DNA from 4 places in the Nocardioides bruguierae genome. Region 3 is predicted to be linked to each of the others. Evidence: predicted binding sites of a transcription regulator. Region 3 holds the regulator's gene; each other region holds the start of a gene.
The links. The regulator LexA, encoded in region 3, represses DNA repair genes until DNA is damaged. The targets are predictions, from matches to a motif close to TCGAACANNTGTTCGA.

Region 1: the regulator LexA is predicted to act here: its motif matches at 1,414-1,429, upstream of ruvC (crossover junction endodeoxyribonuclease RuvC).
Region 2: the regulator LexA is predicted to act here: its motif matches at 1,722-1,737, upstream of M8316_RS01520 (HNH endonuclease signature motif containing protein).
Region 4: the regulator LexA is predicted to act here: its motif matches at 2,899-2,914, upstream of M8316_RS01990 (alpha-ketoglutarate-dependent dioxygenase AlkB).

The regions. Positions count from the first base shown of each region.
Region 1 is NZ_JAMJPH010000034.1:115,466-120,116, reverse strand. Features, by position in the region: gene ruvB (Holliday junction branch migration DNA helicase RuvB) at 1-155, opposite strand, end outside; gene ruvA (Holliday junction branch migration protein RuvA) at 169-780, opposite strand; gene ruvC (crossover junction endodeoxyribonuclease RuvC) at 777-1,373, opposite strand; gene M8316_RS18430 (YebC/PmpR family DNA-binding transcriptional regulator) at 1,518-2,285, opposite strand; gene pdxT (pyridoxal 5'-phosphate synthase glutaminase subunit PdxT) at 2,347-2,976, opposite strand; gene M8316_RS18420 (S24/S26 family peptidase) at 3,010-4,023, opposite strand; gene M8316_RS18415 (hypothetical protein) at 4,020-4,598, opposite strand; gene M8316_RS18410 (signal peptidase I) at 4,582-4,651, opposite strand, start outside.
Region 2 is NZ_JAMJPH010000001.1:325,618-330,268, reverse strand. Features, by position in the region: gene M8316_RS01525 (molybdopterin-dependent oxidoreductase) at 1-193, opposite strand, end outside; gene M8316_RS01520 (HNH endonuclease signature motif containing protein) at 229-1,707, opposite strand; gene M8316_RS01515 (enoyl-CoA hydratase-related protein) at 1,938-2,699, shown strand; gene M8316_RS01510 (SigE family RNA polymerase sigma factor) at 2,743-3,393, shown strand; gene M8316_RS01505 (hypothetical protein) at 3,390-4,651, shown strand, end outside.
Region 3 is NZ_JAMJPH010000009.1:29,627-34,277, reverse strand. Features, by position in the region: gene M8316_RS06460 (ATP-binding protein) at 1-962, opposite strand, end outside; gene M8316_RS06455 (hypothetical protein) at 1,234-1,560, shown strand; gene M8316_RS06450 (LysM peptidoglycan-binding domain-containing protein) at 1,708-2,061, opposite strand; gene lexA (transcriptional repressor LexA) at 2,433-3,173, shown strand; gene M8316_RS06440 (alkaline phosphatase D family protein) at 3,886-4,651, shown strand, end outside.
Region 4 is NZ_JAMJPH010000001.1:425,978-430,628, forward strand. Features, by position in the region: gene M8316_RS01975 (MFS transporter) at 1-787, opposite strand, end outside; gene M8316_RS01980 (hypothetical protein) at 867-1,187, opposite strand; gene gnd (NADP-dependent phosphogluconate dehydrogenase) at 1,338-2,807, opposite strand; gene M8316_RS01990 (alpha-ketoglutarate-dependent dioxygenase AlkB) at 2,936-3,565, shown strand; gene M8316_RS01995 (SRPBCC family protein) at 3,569-4,012, opposite strand; gene M8316_RS02000 (ABC transporter ATP-binding protein) at 4,172-4,651, shown strand, end outside.

The sequences.
Region 1 (4,651 bases), on a different contig from region 3:
CCGAGCTGCTCGCGGACCCGCTGCTGACCGACCACCTCGTCGAGCGTGCGCGGGCGCAGCGCCGCCTCGACGGCGCGCTCGTCCCCGTCGGCGTCCGCCGTGGTCAGCGACTCGAGCCGCTCGCCCTCCAGCGCGTCCAGGTCGTCCTCGTGCACGACTCCGAGCCTCTCAGGCCTTCGAGAGCGTGCGCAGGGCGGCCCGCAGCAGCGTGGCGACGTCCGGGCTGTCGCCGGCCTGGTCGGCCACCGCGTCCACCGCCTTGTCGGCGTCCTTGAGGTTCCAGCCGAGCCCCTGGAGGCCCTGGCGCACCTGCTCGCGCCACGGCTCCCCCGCCGACGGCACGGCGGCCGCGGCCCGGGTGGCCAGCGGGGCACCGATCTTGTCCTTGAGCTCCAGGATGATCCGCTGCGCGCCCTTGGGACCGATCCCGGGGACCCGGGTCAGCGTCTTGACGTCACCGGCGGAGATCGCGTGGCGCAGGTCGTCGGGCGCGAGGACCGCGACCATCGCCTGCGCGACCTTGGGTCCGACGCCGGAGGCCGTCTGGAGCAGCTCGAAGCAGGCCTTCTCGTCCTCGTCCGCGAACCCGAAGAGGGTCAGGGAGTCCTCACGGACCACGAGGGACGCCGCCAGGGTGGCGCGCTGGTCGGTGCCCACCTTCGGGGAGACGCTCGCGAGCGTCGCGGGGGTGCACTGGAGCTCCAGGCCCACCCCGCCCACCTCGACGACGGCGCTGGAGAGCGTGACGGCGGCGACGCGGCCGCTCACGAAGGCGATCAACGGGTCCTCCCGGGGAGTCGTGACTGGATGGCGCCGGCCGGCAGCGACCCGCCGCTGCGCCCGACCGGGGCGCGGCGGGCCAGCGCGTCGCGCGCCGCGGCCTGCTCGAGGCGGGTGCCGGCAGAGCCGCGCCAGACGTGGGTGATGGCCAGCGCGAGCGCGTCGGCGGCGTCGGCCGGCTTGGGCATGGCGTCGAGGCGGAGGATGCGGGTGACCATCGCGCCGACCTGCTTCTTGTCCGCGCGACCGGAGCCGGTGACGGCGGCCTTCACCTCGGACGGGGTGTGCAGTGCGACCGGCAGCCCGCGCCGCGCGGCCACCACCATCGCGATCCCGCTGGCCTGGGCGGTGCCCATGACCGTGGAGACGTCGGAGCGCGCGAAGACCCGCTCGATCGCCACGGCGTCCGGGCGGTGCTCCTCGATCCAGGCCTCGACGCCCTTCTCGATGGTCACCAGCCGCTGGGGCACGTCGAGGTCGGCGGAGGTGCGGACCACGCCGACGTCGACGAGGCTGAGCGGACGCCCGACCGTGCCGTCGACGACGCCCAGACCGCAGCGGGTCAGGCCGGGGTCGATGCCGAGCACGCGCACGTGCGAGCCGCCTCTCCGTCGTCGGGGTGCACCCGCTCGTCCGAACAGGTGTTCTAACCGTAGACGACGACGCCCCGCCGTCCCGTACGGGACACGCGGGGCGTCGTGGCGTGTGCTGCCGACCGGATCTCGCCAGGGTCCGCGTCAGGCGTCGACGGACTCCAGGACCTCGTCCGGGATGTCGGCGTTGGAGAAGACGTTCTGCACGTCGTCGAGGTCGTCGACCGCGTCCACCAGGCGCATGACCTTCTCGGCCACGTTCGCCTCGCCGACCGGGATGTCCATGGTCGCCACGAAGAGGACGTCGGCGGAGTCGTAGTCGATCCCCGCCTGCTGGAGGGCGGAGCGGACGGCGACCACGTCGGTGGCCTCGGAGTGGACCTCCCACACCTCGTCCAGGTCCTTCACCTCGTCCGCGCCGGCGTCGAGGGTGGCCTCGAGGACGTCGTCCTCGGAGACCTCCTTGTCCTCCTGCGACTTCTGCACCACGACCACGCCCTTGCGCTCGAACAGGCGCGAGACGGAGCCGGGGTCGGCCATGGTGCCGCCGTTGCGGGTGACCGCCGTGCGGACCTCCATCGCGGCGCGGTTCTTGTTGTCGGTGAGGCACTCGACCAGGAGCGCGACGCCCTGCGGGCCGTAGACCTCGTACATGATCGTCGTGTAGTCGACGCCGCCGCCGTCCAGGCCGCCGCCGCGCTTGACCGCGCGGTCGATGTTGTCCTTCGGGACGGAGGTCTTCTTCGCCTTCTGGATGGCGTCGTAGAGGGTCGGGTTGCCGGCGGGGTCGGGACCACCCATCTTGGCGGCGATCTCGATGTTCTTGATCAGCTTCGCCCACAGCTTGCCGCGCTTGGCGTCGATCGCGGCCTTCTTGTGCTTCGTGGTCGCCCACTTGGAGTGCCCGGACATGCTCTTCTCTTCCCGCTGGTTCTCGACTGGTCCCGATCGGTTCCGTGCCGGGGCGCTGCCCTCAGGCCCGGAGGACCAGGTCCACGAACAGTCCGTGGACCCGGGAGTCGTGGCCCACCTCGGGGTGGAACGACGTCGCCATCAGGTGGCCCTGGCGGACCGCCACGATCCTACCCGCCGCGGCCTCCACCCCGGCGGCAGCCGTCTCGACGGGGTCCAGCGCGGCCAGCACCTCGACCTCCGGGCCCGCCTCCTCCACCCACGGGGCGCGGATGAACACGCCGTGCACCGGGCCGTCGATCCCGGTGACGTGCACCGGCCCCTCGAAGCTGTCGACCTGGCGACCGAACGCGTTGCGGCGCACCGTCATGTCGATCCCACCGAGCGTCTCCTGTCCGGGCGCACCGTCGAGGATGCGGTCGGCGAGCAGGATCATCCCGGCGCAGGTGCCGAACGCCGGCAGGCCTGCGCGGAGCCGGTCGCGCAGCGGCTCGAGCAGGTCGAAGGTGCGGGCCAGGCGCCACATCGTCGTCGACTCCCCGCCGGGCAGCACCAGGCCGTGGCAGCGGGCCAGCTCCTCGGGGCGGCGGACGGTGATCGCGTCCACGTCGAGGCGGCGCAAGGTGGCCACGTGCTCGCGCACGTCGCCCTGGAGGGCGAGCACGCCGAGGGTGGGTCGTGAGGTGGGCACGAGCGATGATCCTAGGAAGCCGGGCGGGCCGCCTCAGAGGCAGGTGACGGTGGTGAGCACGACGAGCAGGTCCTCGGGGTCGCTCGGCTCGCTCTCCGAGGTCTGGAACCGGGCGCCCACGGTCACCTGGCCGGCGTCCAGGATCTGGCTGAACCCGACCTCGACCGCGGTCTGGTCGGTCAGGACGTCGGGGCCCCGAGGCACGACCATCCGGTACCCAGTGGCTCCGGGGACGGCCGCCCAGGAGATCCGCGCCGTGCCGCTCAGCAGCGCCCGGCACGTGGTCACCGGGACCTGGGTCGCGGTCGTGCCCAGCGCGCTCGTCACCGTCACGTCGTCGGCCCAGCCGTCCGCGGCGACGGCCGCTCCCCCGCCGGTGGTCACCAGCAGCAGGGCGACCAACGCGGCGGCTCCGCGCGCGAGGCGGGTCTCGCGACGGCCGTGGCCGGCCTCCTCGACCACCGGAGCGCCCGCGTCACCGGCCTCCTCGACCACCGGAGCGCCCGCGTCACCGGCCTCCTCGACCAGCGGACGGGACGCGTCGTCGGGATCGTCGGGGTCCCTGTCCTCGCCGGGGCGCCGAGGCCGCAGCAGCACCGAGAGCAGCAGGGCGCCGTAGCCGCCGAGCAGCAGCATGCCGACGGGGCCGGCGAGCCAGGCCACGACGTGGCCGAGGCCCGGCACGTGTGCGACCAGGCGGTCCGCGGTGCGCACCGAGTAGGGGGCGGGGTCGACGGCGTCGTTGGCGTCGCCGCGAAGCACGAGCGTGGCCGTGCCGTCGGGGCCCCGGGTGAGGCTCTCGACGCGGTGCGTGACCCGCGTCCCGCTCGGGGCGAGCACGGAGACGACGTCGCCCACCCGCAGGTCGGCGGCGGGCACCTCCCGGGCCAGGCCGAGGGAGCCCGCGGGGACGGCCGGCTCCATGGAGCCGGAGCGGAACAGCAGCACCCGGGCGTCGAGGACGAGCGCGGCGAGCAGGACGACGAGGCAGGCCGCGCCCACGAGGGCGCTGAGCGTCAGCAGGCCGTCGGCGAGGCGGCGGGTCACGACAGGTCCGAGGTGCCGGTGAAGGTGAGCGTCAGGTCGGTGCTGTGCCCGGCCAGCGAGACCGGGGCCGTGAGCGGCAGCGTCACCTCGACGCAGACGGTCTCGGAGCCGCCGGCCGCGATCTGCCGCTTGGTGCCGACCAGGGTGCCGCCCAGCGAACCGGTCACGCCGGCGAGGCTGGTGCCGCCGCAGGTCCGTGCGCTCCCGGTGCCCGTCACGGTGGTCGCGCCGGTGACGTCGACGACCAGCCCGCCGAGCAGCGGGGCGTCGGTGCCGCTGCTGGCGGCGGTCCACGCCAGCGGCACGGTGCCGCTGTTCTCCAGCGTCAGGACGGCTGCGGTGGAGCTGCCCGGCACCAGGCCGGCGAGGCTCAGGTCGTCGAACGAGGCGACCGCGTCGCTGCCGTCCACCCGCAGGTCGAGGGTGCCGGTCGTGATCGTGGCTCCGCCGACGGCCACGGTGTCGGTCCAGGAGGCCTGGGTGGAGGTGACGAGCAGGGTGGCAACCACGCCCAGCCCGAGCGCTGCCCGGAGCCGGGGCGAGCGCCAGGTGCGGCGGTCAACGCGCAGCGACATCGTGCTTCTCCTCCTCCTGCTCCTGCTCCGGCGATGCATCAGTGGTCGGCTCG
Region 2 (4,651 bases), on a different contig from region 3:
CCCAGTTCTTCAGCGGCGTCGGGGTGAGGTCGATGACGGTGGAGCCCGTGGCGAGCACAGGCGAGGCGTCAGGTCTGACCAGGGCGGCGACCAGCTGACCGACGGCGAGGCCGACGAGCGTGGAGACCACGCCGATCAGCGCCCAGGTGGGGGCGCCGACGGCGCGGTTGGACTCGGTGCGGGGGGTCTCCATGCGAGTGGTTCGGAGCGGGCGCCCGGACGGCTTGGTCAGTCGGTGCCGGTCCTGGTGTCGGCCGTGATGCCCGTGGTGCCCGCGGCGGTGACCAGGTAGCTCTGGCCGTGGCGGGTGGTCCACTCCCAGCCGGTGGGGAGCCCCTGGGTGTCGAGGGCGCGGTGGTAGGCCCAGCCGAGGTGGGTCTTGGCGCGGTGGTGCCGTCGGCACAGGGGTGCGGCGTTGTCGGTCGAGGTGGGGCCGCCCCTGGCGTGGGGGACCACGTGGTCGAGGTCGGCACGGCGTGAGGGTCGGCGGCACCACGGGAACACGCAGGTCGGCTCCGTCAGCCCGACCTGTTCTCGGAACCGGTCGGGGAACTCGTAGGCCTCGCTGTGCCGTGGCACGCGTGCGTCGATCACGGGTCTGACCGTGATCGTGGATCTCGCTGGGGAGTCGGTGATCCACCTGGCGAGGACGTCGAGGGTGGTGAATCCACCGCCCAGGGGGCTGAGGCTCCCGGGTCCGGACTCGATCCTCGCGAGTGGCTCCTGATGGCGGTCGGCGGTGCCCTCGACGGCGGCGCTGACCGCGTCCTCGGAGAGGTGCACGTAGACGGTCATGTCCCGGGTCGTCGTGGGCCGGGCGACCGCTCGGGGCAGGCGGCCCTGGAGCTGGCGGCGGGCGATCTCGCCGAGGGCGGCCGCGCGGCGGACGTCGAGGGAGTCGACCGACCCGGCCTCCCGGAGCTCGGCGGCGACCTGGCTCAGCGCGGCGTCGAGGTCCGCGGCGTCCGTGACGTCGAGCATCGCGTCGACGCAGACGACGCCGGTGTGGTCGATCATCCGGTGGCCGGCAGGGGTCTGGTCGACGGTGACGTGACGGGTCTCGGCGGCGTCGAGCGCCTGCTCCTCGGCGGCCTCCGGGTCGAACCGCACCAGCGCCTCGGTGACGAGCCGGTCGAGGGCGGTCGGGCCGATCCGGTGGGCCACGGCAGCGAGCTGGGCGTCGACGAACGCCGCTCCCGCGGCCGGCAGGTGCATCGTCCGCCGCGCGACCAGGCGGGCCCTGGACCAGGGCAGGGCGTGGTCGACCTCGCGGGCGTCGGCGACCCGCACCCCTCCGTCGTCGCCCAGGGCGAGCCCGCGGGTCAGTGCCGCCCACGAGCGGGGCAGCCGGTGGCGGAGCTCGACGACGTCGCCGATGAACGACCGACCGGCGTCGGTCGACATCCCCAGCGCAGCGGCCCACTCGACCACCGCCGCCTCGGTCACCAGTGGCGACCCCGGGCCGCCGAGGTCGAGGGGGCGGTCGCCGTGCAGGAAGGCCGGCGTCTCCCAGGCGTAGGCACCGGCATCGGCGAGGCCCATCACGGCCTGCTCGGGGTGGGCCTCGACCCACGCCACCGTCGCCTGGGCGACCTCGACGTCGGCGACGTGCCGGGCGCGCCTGGCGTCGCGGACGCGCGTCAGGAGCGAGGCAGTGGGGTGGGTGCCCCTGGCCTCGTCCACGTCACGCTCCACGGTGCAGGTCATGCCTGACATTCTACGCGATGATGAGTTCGAATCACAGGGTGTGGACTGGTCTGTGGAGCACGCCGAGGGTGGGCGTTGGTGGTCGGGTGCGGGGGTCTCGTGGCTCGTCGCCGGGGCTCCTCGCACCTCGACCACCGGTGGGTGCGGGCCGGCCTCCTCGCACCTCGACCACCGGTGGGTGCGGGCCGGCCTCCTCGACCGCGGGCGGGCCGCAGGGCAGGATGCGCCGCATGGACGCCACCCTGGTCCGCACCGACGTCGACGGCGCCGTCGTGACCCTCACGCTCGACTCCCCGGCCAACCGCAACGCGCTCTCGCGGCGGCTGCTGGCCGAGCTGGACGCGGCGCTCGTGGCCGCGGCCGAGCGCCCCGGCACGCGGGTCGTGGTGCTCGCCGCCACCGGCCGGGTCTTCTGCGCGGGCGCGGACCTGAGCGAGGCCGCGGGCGGGTCCATGGAGGAGACGACCGCGGCCATCGTCGGCCTGCAGCGACGCCTGCTCACCCTGCCCGTGCCCGTGCTGGCCCGGGTGCAGGGTCCGGTCCGCGCCGGCGGCCTCGGCCTGGTCGCGGCCGCGGACGTGGTGGTCGCCTCCACGCAGGCGACCTTCGCGCTCACCGAGGTGCGGCTCGGCCTGGCCCCGCTCGCCGTCAGCCTCACCGTGCTGCCCCGGCTCACCGACCGGGCGGCGGCCTGGGCGGCGCTGGGCGGCGAGGTCTTCGACGCCGCCACCGCCACGTCCTGGGGCCTGGTCACCACCGTCGTCGACGCCGACGACCTGGACGCCGAGGTCGGGTGGCGGGCCGACGTCCTCGCCCAGGGGGACTCGCAGGGCCAGCGGGAGACCAAGGCGCTGCTGGTCGCCGACCTCGTCGCCCGGATCGACGCGGAGGGTGCGGACGTCGCCCGTCGCTCGGCCACCCTGTTCGGCTCCGACGCGGCGCAGGCCGCGATGGCGGCGTTCCTCGAGCGGGGCCGTGGAAGAAATTCCTGACACGGGGGCAACCGGACGAGGGGTCGACCCGGTCCTCCAGGACATGACCACCCGATCTCGGGACCGGGAGACCACCACCGGACCCTCAGCGCAGGCGCCCGCCGCCGACCACGTGGGGCACGCCGACCACGACGTCGCCGCGCCCTCGGCCGCGCACCCGCGCAGCCGCCGCGGGGCGTCGGTGCCGTTCGAGGACTTCGTGGCCGCCCGCTCCGGTGCCCTGCTGCGCACCGCCTACCTGCTGACCCACGACCACGCGCTCGCCGAGGACCTCCTCCAGACCGCGCTGGCCAAGGCGTGGCCCGCCTGGGACCGGATCGACGAGCCCGAGGCGTACCTGCGCCGCGTCCTCGTCACCACCTTCTCCTCGTGGTGGCGCCGCAAGTGGAACGGCGAGACGCCCACCGAGGTGCTGCCCGAGACCTCCGCCCCCGACGCCCACGAGGCGGCCGGCACCCGGGACGACCTGTGGTCGGCGATGGCCCGGCTGCCACGGCGCCAGCGGGCCGTCGTCGTCCTGCGCTACCTCGAGGACCTCACCGAGGCGCAGACGGCCGAGGCCCTCGGCTGCTCGGTGGGCACCGTGAAGTCCCAGACCTCCAAGGCGTTCGCGAAGCTGCGGATCGACCCCTCCCTGACCGACCACCACCCCACGACCACCACCTCCGAGCAGACCGGGGAGGAGCTGTCATGAGCCCCACGATCGACGACCTGCGCGCCACCCTCGACCAGCGTGGCCACGATGTGGACGCCGGCGGCGTCGACGTGCACGCCCGCCTCTCCGGCGTCCGGCACCGCGTCGCGGCCGCCCGCCGTCGTCGTGCCGCCGCCGTCTCCACCGCCGCCGCAGTCGTGCTCGCCGGCTTCCTCTCCGTCGGCGTGCTCACCCGCGGCGCCCCGGTCGACGACGGCCTCGTGGTCGCCGGCCAGGACGTGGCGGAGCAGGTGAGCCTGCCGCTGGGCGAGTACGCCTACCAGCGGTCGGTGGACCTCGACGACATGGAAGACCCGAACGGCGTCGTCCGCGACAGGACGGTTGCCGAGGAGCTCCTGCGACGCCAGGTCACCCTGCCTCGTGCAGGTGTCGACCAGGCGGTCGCGCTGGTCGCCTCGGGGCTCGACGGCGGCACCGTGACCCTGCGGACCCTGTACGGCGGACCCGGGCTCGTCCGCCTCACCGAGGACGGCACCACGCCTGTCGCGTCCGTCGGCACCGGGCGCACCGACCTCGTGCTGGTCCTCCGTGACGTCCCGGCCGACGCCGAGGTGGCGCTCGTGGTCTACGACCGCAGCGACACGCGGATCGACGCGCTCTACGCGCCCGACGGCTCGGCCTGGTTCCGGGACGAGGTCGGGGGTCGAACCCGGCTGGCCGGCGCCTTCACGCCGACCGAAGGTCGGGCCACCGCCTCCCTGACCTTCACCGGAGCCCTGGGCAGCACCCTCATCTCCGACTACTGCCGCAGTGACGTGAAGGGCGCCTACGCCACCGTGCTGGTCGACGGTGGTCTGAGCTCCTCGGGCGGTTGTGTCGGCGAGGCCGGCGACGCCTTCATCGGTGGCGTCACCTTCACCAGCCAGGACAAGGTCACGGAGCACACCCTGGAGATCCGGGTGACCCGCGGCGAGGACGGCCCGCTGCTGGACGCCTCCCAGGTGGTGGCCGGCGTCGCCGGGTACGCCGCCGACCCCGACGACACCGTCCTGAGCGACGGCACCCGCAGCGGGGACGACGTCGACGCCCGGATCGAGGTCGACGGCCGCGCCTGGGTGCTGGAGCAGGTCGTCGAGCTGTCCGGCCGGGACAGCCTCACCGCCGACATCGACCTCACCGAGGAGCCCGACGCGCGGTACGTGGACGTCACCTACGCGCGCGGACGCACGACCCTGAAGGCCGTCGGGTCGGTCAGCGGCAGGGCCCTGAGCGGTCGTGCGACCCACGTCGCCAGCGG
Region 3 (4,651 bases):
GTGCCGGCGGCGTCGCGCTCGGAGCCCCACCGGTCGGCGATCGCCTCGACCAGCATCAGCCCGCGACCCCACACGGCCAGCGGGTCGTCGACCTCGTCGGGGTCGGGAGGCTGCACCTCACCGGAGCCGCCCCGGTCGCGCACCAGCACGGTGAGGACGCCGTCCAGCAGGCTGACCCGGAGCAGCGAGCGCGAGTGGGCGTGGTTGACCGCGTTGGTGACGACCTCGGAGACGCAGAGCAGCGCGCTCTCGACCACCTCGTCGTCCAGGCCCCAGCGGTCCAGCTCCTCGCGCAGGAAGCTGCGCGCCACCCCGGGGGCCTTCGCCGTCTCGGGCAGCGACACCGCGGCACGTAGCGCCTCGGAGTCGGACTCCTCCTCCGCCTCGGCCAGCTCGACGGCCTGCTCGCGGGCGAGCCCGGCGCGGATGCGCTGCACCGCGTCGGAGGCGGTCAGCGCCACCGCGTCCAGCAGGGCCCGGTAGCGGGTGGAGAACTCGACGTCGGCCTCGAAGAACAGCACCACGGCGCCGATGGGCGACCCGGTGCCGGGCAGCGGCAGCGCCGCCAGGGACGTGGAGCCGGCGGCCAGCTCGCGCTCGACCAGGTGCTCGAAGCTGCGGCGCACGTCGGCCAGCCGGGCCAGGAGCGGCTCCCCGGAGCGGACGACGGCGGTGATCGGCACGTCCTCGAAGGCGTCGATGTGGCACCAGGGCAGCGGCTCGCCGTCGGGCGGCAGCGCCTCCTGGGGCAGGAACCGGATGCGGCGCCCACCGCCCTCGGTCAGCCCGAAGCCGACCCGTCGGACCCCCGGGAGCGCACCGAGGTCGCGGACCATCGCGCGGGCCACGTCGTCGACGTGCTCGGCGGCCGCGAGGGCCTCGTCGAGCTGCGAGAGGCGTCCCAACGGGGCGCGCGGACCTGCGGTCCCACGCGGCGACGCCTCCCAGTCGACCTCCGGCACGACAGCAAACTAACGCGTGTCCGACACCTGTGCACGCTTCCTCGTCACCCTTTCTGGTCCGGGACGGGTGCGGCGTCGGCGACACTCTGGCCCCGTCCGTCACACTGTGGGCGTGGCAGAGGGCGGTACCGGACGAGGCGGGCGACACGGCGGCGCGCGTCGGGCCGCCCCCGCGCCGAAGCAGCCCAGGCCACCTCGCCCAGCGCGTGGACCCCGGCAGCCGGGCGGGTCGTCCGGCACCGCACGTCGACTCGCGCTCCCCGCCATCGGCATGACCGCGGCGGTCGGTGCCTGGGGCTACCTGGTGTGGGCCGCGATCGACTTCGGCCGCGGCCTGCGGGACGGGGAGCAGGGCGTGCTCGCCTTCTTCCTGCTCGCGTGCGTCGGCGCGGTCGCCTGCCTGTTCATCGGGCTGATGCTGCTGGCCCGGATCGTGCGGACGCTGTCCGGCACGGGCGACGAGGCTCCTCCCCCGGCGGACGACGCTCCCCTGGAGAACCCGTACGAGGTGCCGTCGACGGACTCCCCCGACCCGCCGCCGAACCCCGCTCCCAACCCCGTGCACCACACGAAGCCCGGGGGCAGGCGGAAGAAGTAGCGCCCCGGCACGGTGAGCCGAGGAACGAGCAGACAGAAAAGAGCAGAGGGGCGGGCAGCGTCGGGTGAGTGACGCGGCCCGCCCCTCGGCGTTCCCCGGTGTCGCCGGCCGGGGTCGAAGCGACCGGCGACGTCTGTGGCGGTCGGCTCAGCCGACCGGGACCTCGAGCGTCTGACCGGCGACGAGCATGCCGCCGTCCAGGTCGTTGAGCTCGGAGATGAGGGTCATGGTGGAGCGCAGGTCGGAGCCCGTCTCCTCGGCGATCTCGCCGGAGATGCCCCAGAGCGTGTCGCCCGTGCCGACGACGATGTCGTGGGTCTGCACGGCACTGTCGGTGCCGGCGGCCATCGACGCGCCGATCACGGCGACCAGGCCGGCCAGGGCCAGACCGAGCAGCACGACCACGACGCGGCCGCGGCGGGTGAGCCTGAGCTCGCCGGGCCGGGCGGACCGGACGGGAGCGGTGCGGGCCAGCTGCGGGTGGATCGTCATGGTGCTCATGGGTGTCTCCTGGGGAAGTCGGAGTGGTGTGTCGGTTGGGTGCTCGTCCTTGCGGGAGGTAGGTCTACTCGCGACCTCCGACAGTCGGCCCCGACCGTGCTCTCGCCCGGCCGGACCGGCGCTGCCGGCGTCCCGCTCGATCGTGCGTTCGATCGAACACAGGTACGAAGGTAGATCAGGTGTTCGAACGACCGCAAGGGCCCGACCGAACGAATTTTCGACGGAGTCGCGTTCGATTGAGCGGCATCCACCTGCGCACTCACCCGGAACGGTGGGCGACACGCCGTTCGAACAGACGTTTGAGGTCAGGCGTTCCCAGGCACTACGGTTGACCCACATCCAGCGGGAACCACGCCAGAGGAAGGCAGCAGATGGCCGACGAGACAGGCAAGGCCGGCGGACGCCGCGGCAAGGTCACCGAGCTGCCGGACCGCCCCACGTCGACCGCGGGGCTGACCCAGCGCCAGCTCAAGGTGCTCGCGACGATCAAGAAGGCGGTCGAGGCCCGGGGCTTCCCGCCGAGCATGCGCGAGATCGGTGACGCCGTCGGGCTCACCAGCACCTCGAGCGTGGCCCACCAGCTGAAGGTGCTGGAGGAGAAGGGCTTCATCAAGCGCGACCCGCACCGCCCCCGCGCGATGGAGATCTTCCTGCCGCAGGAGAACGCCAGGCCGCGGGCCATCTCCTCGGCCGACGAGTCGGACTTCGACGAGACCGACGTCGGCGACTCCATGCCGACCGCGACCTACGTGCCGATGCTCGGCCGGATCGCCGCCGGCGCGCCGATCCTGGCCGAGGAGCAGGTCGAGGAGGTCTTCCCGCTGCCCAAGCAGCTCGTGGGCGACGGCCAGCTCTTCCTCCTCGAGGTGCGCGGCGACTCGATGATCGACGCCGCCATCTGCGACGGCGACTACGTCGTGATCCGCCAGGCCAACACCGCCGAGAACGGGCAGATCGTGGCCGCGATGATCGACGGCGAGGCCACCGTCAAGACGCTCTCGCGCAAGAACGGCCAGGTCTGGCTCCTCCCCCACAACGAGGCCTACGAGCCCATCGACGGCACGCACGCCTCGATCCTCGGCGTCGTCAGCGCGGTGCTCCGCCGCCTCTGACGGACACGCACGACCCGGGACGCCGGCGGCGCGACCCCTCTGGCAGGGGTGGCTCCGCCGGCGTCGTGCTGTCTGGGGTTGCCGGGGGTCGGCGTCGGCTTCGGGTGCGGGCGTCTCGTGGCTCGGCCGTGGACGGCCTCGCACCCCGACGACCGGTGGAGCCGTGGACGGCCTCGCACCCCGACGACCGGTGGAGCCGTGGACGGCCTCGCACCTCGACGACCGGTGGAGCCGTGGACGGCCTCGCACCCCGACGACCGGTGGAGCCGTGGACGGCCTCGCACCCCGACGACCGGTGGAGCCGTGGACGGCCTCGCACCCCGACGACCAGTGGAGCCGTGGACGCCCTCGCACCCCGACGACCAGTGGAGCCGTGGACGCCCTCGCACCCCGACGACCAGTGGAGCCGTGGACGCCCTCGCACCTCGACGACCAGTGGAGCTGTGGACGCCCTCGCACCCCGACGACCGGTGGAGCCGTGGACGCCCTCGCACCCCGACGACCGGTGGAGCCGTGGACGGCCTCGCACCTCGACGACCAGTGGAGCCGTGGACGGCCTCGCACCTCGACGACCGGTGGAGCCGTGGACGGCCAGGCACCTCGACGACCGGAACGATCTCAAACCTCGGTCCCGGCGGTGACGTCCGCGTGAACGGACGGTGGCATCGCGGAACCTGGCGTCACGTCCGCGTGGGTGCCTCGTTCGAGAGTCGTGACCACTTCCGCTGACGACCAGTCCCAGCCGGCCCGACCCTCGCGCCGCACGGTGCTCTCGGGCGCCGCTGCCACGGGCCTCACCGCGAGCGCTCTCACCGCGTCCACGGGCACCGGCCCGGCCGCCGCGGCCGGCAGCACCCACCAGACCCAGGACGCCGACGAGGCAGCGGCGCGCCGGGCCGGGCACCGCGTCTTCCGGCACGGCGTCGCCTCGGGCGACCCGCTGCCCGACGCCGTCGTCCTCTGGACCCGCGTGACCCCGACGAGGGACGCCTCCCCCGGCTCCGGGATCGGGCCGCGCACCACGGTGGGCTGGCAGGTGGCCGCCGACCGCGCCTTCACCCGGGTCGTGCGCCGCGGCCGGTTCACCACCGGCCGCGGTCGCGACCACACGGTGAAGATCGACGTCGCCGGCCTGGCTCCGGCCACCACCTACTACTACCGCTTCACCGCCCTGGGGCAGACCTCCCGGACCGGCCGCACCCGCACCGCCCCGTCCCACGACGCCGCCCTGGCGAGCCTGCGCGTGGGCATGGTGTCCTGCGGCAACTGGCAGGCCGGCTACTTCGCCGCCTACCGCGGCCTCGCCGACCGCGACGACCTGGACCTGGTGCTGCACCTGGGCGACTACCTCTACGAGTACGGGCCCGGTGAGTACGGCTACGGCCCCGACGACGTCGACATCCGCAGCCACGAGCCCGCCCACGAGATGGTCGGCCTCGCCGACTACCGCCGCCGGCACGGCCAGTACAAGACCGACC
Region 4 (4,651 bases), on a different contig from region 3:
CCTCGCGGGCGAAGGCCTGCATGCCCGCGTTGAGCTGGGAGTAGCCGACGAAGGAGGCCAGGAAGCCGAGCGCCATCACCGAGGCCACGCCCGGCCGGCGCAGGACGTCGAGGTAGCCCACCCGGGCGGCCGGGGTGCCGTCGTCCGCGGTGGCGGCCACGACCCGCCCGCCGACGTGGCGCAGCGGCCCGAGCAGCAGCACGATCGCCGGCAGGTAGGAGACCGCGTCGGCGAGGTAGATGACCTGGAAGGTGATGACCCGCTCGACGTCGACGAACAGGCCGCCGACGATCCCGCCCAGGCCGATGCCCAGGTTCAGCAGCGCGAAGTTGATGCCGAAGTAGCGGTGCCGGATGCGCGAGGGCACCACGGACGCGACCAGCGACTGCGCCGCCGGCCACTCGATGCCGAACGCCAGCCCGTTGAGGCCCAGGCCCAGCGCGGCCACCGGCAGGGTGCTGGCCGAGGCGATGACGACGCCGCCGACCACGAGGCAGCCCAGGGCGGTGGCCATCACCGTGCGCGGGCCGAGGCGGTCGATCAGCGACCCGCCGGGGCCGGCCGCGACCAGCCCGACCAGGGGCTGGAGGGCGATCAGCAGACCGGCGTTGGCGTAGCCGAAGTCGCGCACCTCGGCGAGGTAGACGATGTGGAACGGCAGCACCAGGCCGGTGCCGAGGAACTGGATCACCACGATCGAGAGCAGGAGCTTGCCCTCGCGCGGGAGGTCGTGCCAGAAGTCGATCAGGCGGGGGCGGGCGTCGTTGCCCGTCCGGGGAGCGGTCATGGGCACATCGTCGCTCCCGAGCGCCCCTGCGGCGCAATCGGTTATCGGACCTGGCGGTAGGGCCGGTGCCCCCGGCGGCTCACCCCAGGACCAGCAGGGCGATCGCGGTGCCGGCGACCCCCGCGGCGAGCAGCAGGAGCAGGAGGATCACGACCCCCGCGCCCGGCCCGCGGCCGTCGTCCAGGAGCAGCGAGCGGTCGTGCGGGAGCTCGCCGTGCCAGGTGCCCGGGCCGGTCGAGAACCCGCGGGTGGGCTCGGTGGTGGGGCCGGCCGGGTGCTCGCCGCGCACGTGCGGCACGGCCTGCGTGCCGTGCTGCCCGGGGCGGTAGCGGGGCGGGTCGTCGGTGCCCGCGTCGGTGCGACCGAACGGGTTGGCGGGGTGGTGGTGGAGATCGGCCATGGCGTCCTCCGCAGTGCTGTCGAGACTGTGACCGTCGTCACCATGGAACGCCTCCGTGCGGGAAAAAGCCACCCCCGCACCGGGTGGGTGCGGGGGTGGGACGGCGGCGGGTCGAACGGCCCGGGCCGGTGCTGGTGCCCGTGGGCCGGGTCAGGCCTCGACCTCGGAGCGGTCGCCCGCCCAGAGCGTGTGGAAGGAGCCCTCCTTGTCGACGCGGCGGTAGGTGTGGGCGCCGAAGTCGTCGCGCAGCCCCTGGATCAGCGCCGCCGGCAGGCGGTCGCGGCGCAGGGCGTCGAAGTAGGAGAGCGAGGAGGAGAACGCGGGCACGGGGACGCCGGCGGTCGCGGCCGTCGCGACCACGCGCCGCCACGCGGCCGCGCCGGCCTCCACCGCGTCCGCGAAGTAGGGGGCCAGGAGCAGGCTCTTCAGTCCCGGCTCGGCCTCGTACGCCTCGCGGATGCGGTCGAGGAACTGGGCACGGATGATGCAGCCACCCCGCCAGATCGTGGCGATCGTGCCGGGGTCGACGTCCCAGTCGTTCTCCGCGGAGGCGGCGAGGATCTGGTCGAAGCCCTGCGCGTACGCCACGACCTTGGAGGCGAACAGGGCCGAGCGGACGTCGTCGGTGAACTGCTCGACGTCGACCTCCACGTCGTGCACGGCGCTGCCGAAGCGCTCCCGCGCGGCGGCGCGCTGGTCGGTGTGGCCCGACAGCGAGCGGGCGAAGGTCGCCTCGGCGATGCCGGTCACGGGCACGCCGAGGTCGAGCGCGGTCTGCACGGTCCAGCGGCCGGTGCCCTTCTGCTCCGCCGCGTCCTCCACGACGTCGACGAAGGCCGTGCCGGTGGCCTGGTCGGTGTGGGCCAGGACGTCGGCGGTCATCTCGATCAGGAACGACTCCAGGTCGCCCCCGTTCCAGTCGCTGAAGACCTCGGCGAGCTGCGCCGGGGTGCGGTCGGTGAGGGCCCGCAGCAGGTCGTAGGACTCGGCGATGAGCTGCATGTCGGCGTACTCGATGCCGTTGTGCACCATCTTCACGAAGTGCCCGGCGCCGTCGGGGCCCACGTGCGTGGCGCACGGCGTGCCGTCGACCTGCGCGGCGATCTTCTCCACGATCGGGCCGAGGTTCTCGTAGGCGTGCTCGGAGCCGCCGACCATGATCGAGGGGCCGTTGAGCGCGCCCTCCTCGCCGCCGGAGACGCCCATCCCGACGAAGTGCAGGCCCTGCTCCTTCAGGGCCGCCTGGCGCCGCATCGTGTCGTCGACGTGCGCGTTGCCCGCGTCGACGACGATGTCGCCCTCCTCCAGCAGCGGCGCCAGCTCGTCGATGACGGCGTCGGTGGGGCCGCCGGCCTTCACCATGACGACCACGGTGCGGGGCCGCTCGATCGCGGCGACGAAGTCCTCCAGCGACTCGCGGCCGACGAGCTCGCCGCCGGCCTCGCGGGCCTCGTCGGCGTAGGCCTCGACCATGTCGGTCATCCTGCTCGTGGTGCGGTTGTGCACGGCGATGGTGTAGCCGTGGCGGGCGATGTTGCGGGCGAGGTTGCTGCCCATGACGGCCAGGCCGGTGAGGCCGATGCTCGCGCGGGCGTCTGTCGGGTTCTCGGTGCTGCTCATGACTCCATCCAGCCGCGTCGGCGCCGCGCGTGTTCCACCCCCGCGGGTGTGAGAGGGGCCCTGCTGGTCCCCCGACGCGCGGGCGTGAGCGTCGAACACAGTTTCGATCCGTGGGCTATCGTCGGCCCATGGACTTCCAGAGCACCCTCTTCGCCGGCTCCGAGACCGGGGTGGAGGCCATGGTCGCCGCCCTGGCCGGCGCGGAGCGCACCGTGCTCGGCCAGGGCGCCTGGATCGACGTGCGGCGCTCGTGGCTGCCCGAGCCGGACGCGGTGTTCGCCGCCCTCGTCGAGCGGGTGCCGTGGCGGGCCGAGCGGCGCCAGATGTACGACCGTGTCGTCGACGTGCCGCGGCTGCTGCACACCTACATGATCGGCGAGGACCTCCCGCACGACGTGCTCACCGACGCCCGCGAGGCGCTCAGTGCGCACTACCGCGACGAGCTGGGGGAGGACTTCCGCACGGCGGGCTGCTGCTACTACCGGGACGGGCGCGACAGCGTCGCCTGGCACGGCGACACGATCGGCCGGGGCTCCACGCAGGACACGATGGTCGCGATCGTCTCCGTGGGCGACCCGCGCCGCCTCGTCCTGCGCCCCCGCAACGGCGGCAGCGACCCGGTGAGCGTGGAGACGGGCCACGGCGACCTCGTCGTCATGGGCGGCTCCTGCCAGCGCACCTGGGAGCACGCGGTGCCCAAGGCTGCGGCGGCCGGCCCACGGATCTCGGTGCAGTACCGGCCGCTCAACGTGTTCTGAGGATCAGGCCGCCGGCACCTTCTCCTCCAGCACCCGCGTCATCTGCTCCACGGTCTCGTCGGCCAGGGCGTCCAGCTTGCGCCCGAGCACCAGCGGGGCGACCAGGTTGAGCAGCCTGCCGAAGTCGAAGTCGGCCCGGTACCGGATGCGCGTGCCGCCGGTGCCGGTGGGGGTCAGCGTCAGGTCGTCGTGCGTCGTGGCGGTCTTGTTGCGCCCCTCGAAGCGCAGCCGGCTCGTCTCGACGACCTGGGCGGTGTAGGTCAGCTCCGTGGTGCGACCCATGAACTCCGAGGTGTTGGCGTACGTGGTGCCCACGCCGCCGTCGCCGGAGGTGCGGGTGGTCTCGACGGTGCCCGGGTCCCAGTCGTTCGTGGACCGGAAGTCGGCCAGGTAGGAGGAGACGCCCTCGACCGGGCGCTGGACGGTGAAGGTGCGCTCGACGTGCATGCCTCGAGGCTAGGCACGCGGGCGCCGGCACCCGACCGCCCCGGCGGGTGGTGGCGGCCGCTGGGGCGAGGGTGGGGTCAGGCCGGACGGCGGGGTGCCGATGGGCCCCGGAGACCGCAATCGCTCGCGCGAGCCCGCGCCGACCCCGAGGATGGAGCCATGAGCACCGCCGCGCCCAGCGCACCGGCCGCCCGCGTCCGCGACCTGCGCAAGACCTACCGCGAGGGCGACGCGGTGGTGCACGCGCTCGACGGCGTCACCCTCGACCTCGAGGCGGGCCGGTTCACGGCGGTGATGGGGCCCAGCGGCTCGGGCAAGTCGACCCTCATGCACTGCTGCGCGGCGCTGGACACCCCCACCTCGGGCTCGGTCCGGGTCGGGGAGACGGAGCTGGCGGGCCTGGGCGACGACGCGCTGACCCGGCTGCGCCGCGAGGAGATCGGCTTCGTGTTCCAGTCCTTCAACCTCGTCCCGACGCTCACCGCCGAGGAGAACATCACCCTGCCCCTGGCGATCGCGGGCCGTCGTCCGGACCCCGCGTGGTTCGACCGGGTGGTGGAGACCGTGGGCCTGCGCGACCGGCTCGGCCACCGGCCCCAGCAGCTCTCCGGCGGCCAGCAGCAGCGGGTCGCGGTCGCG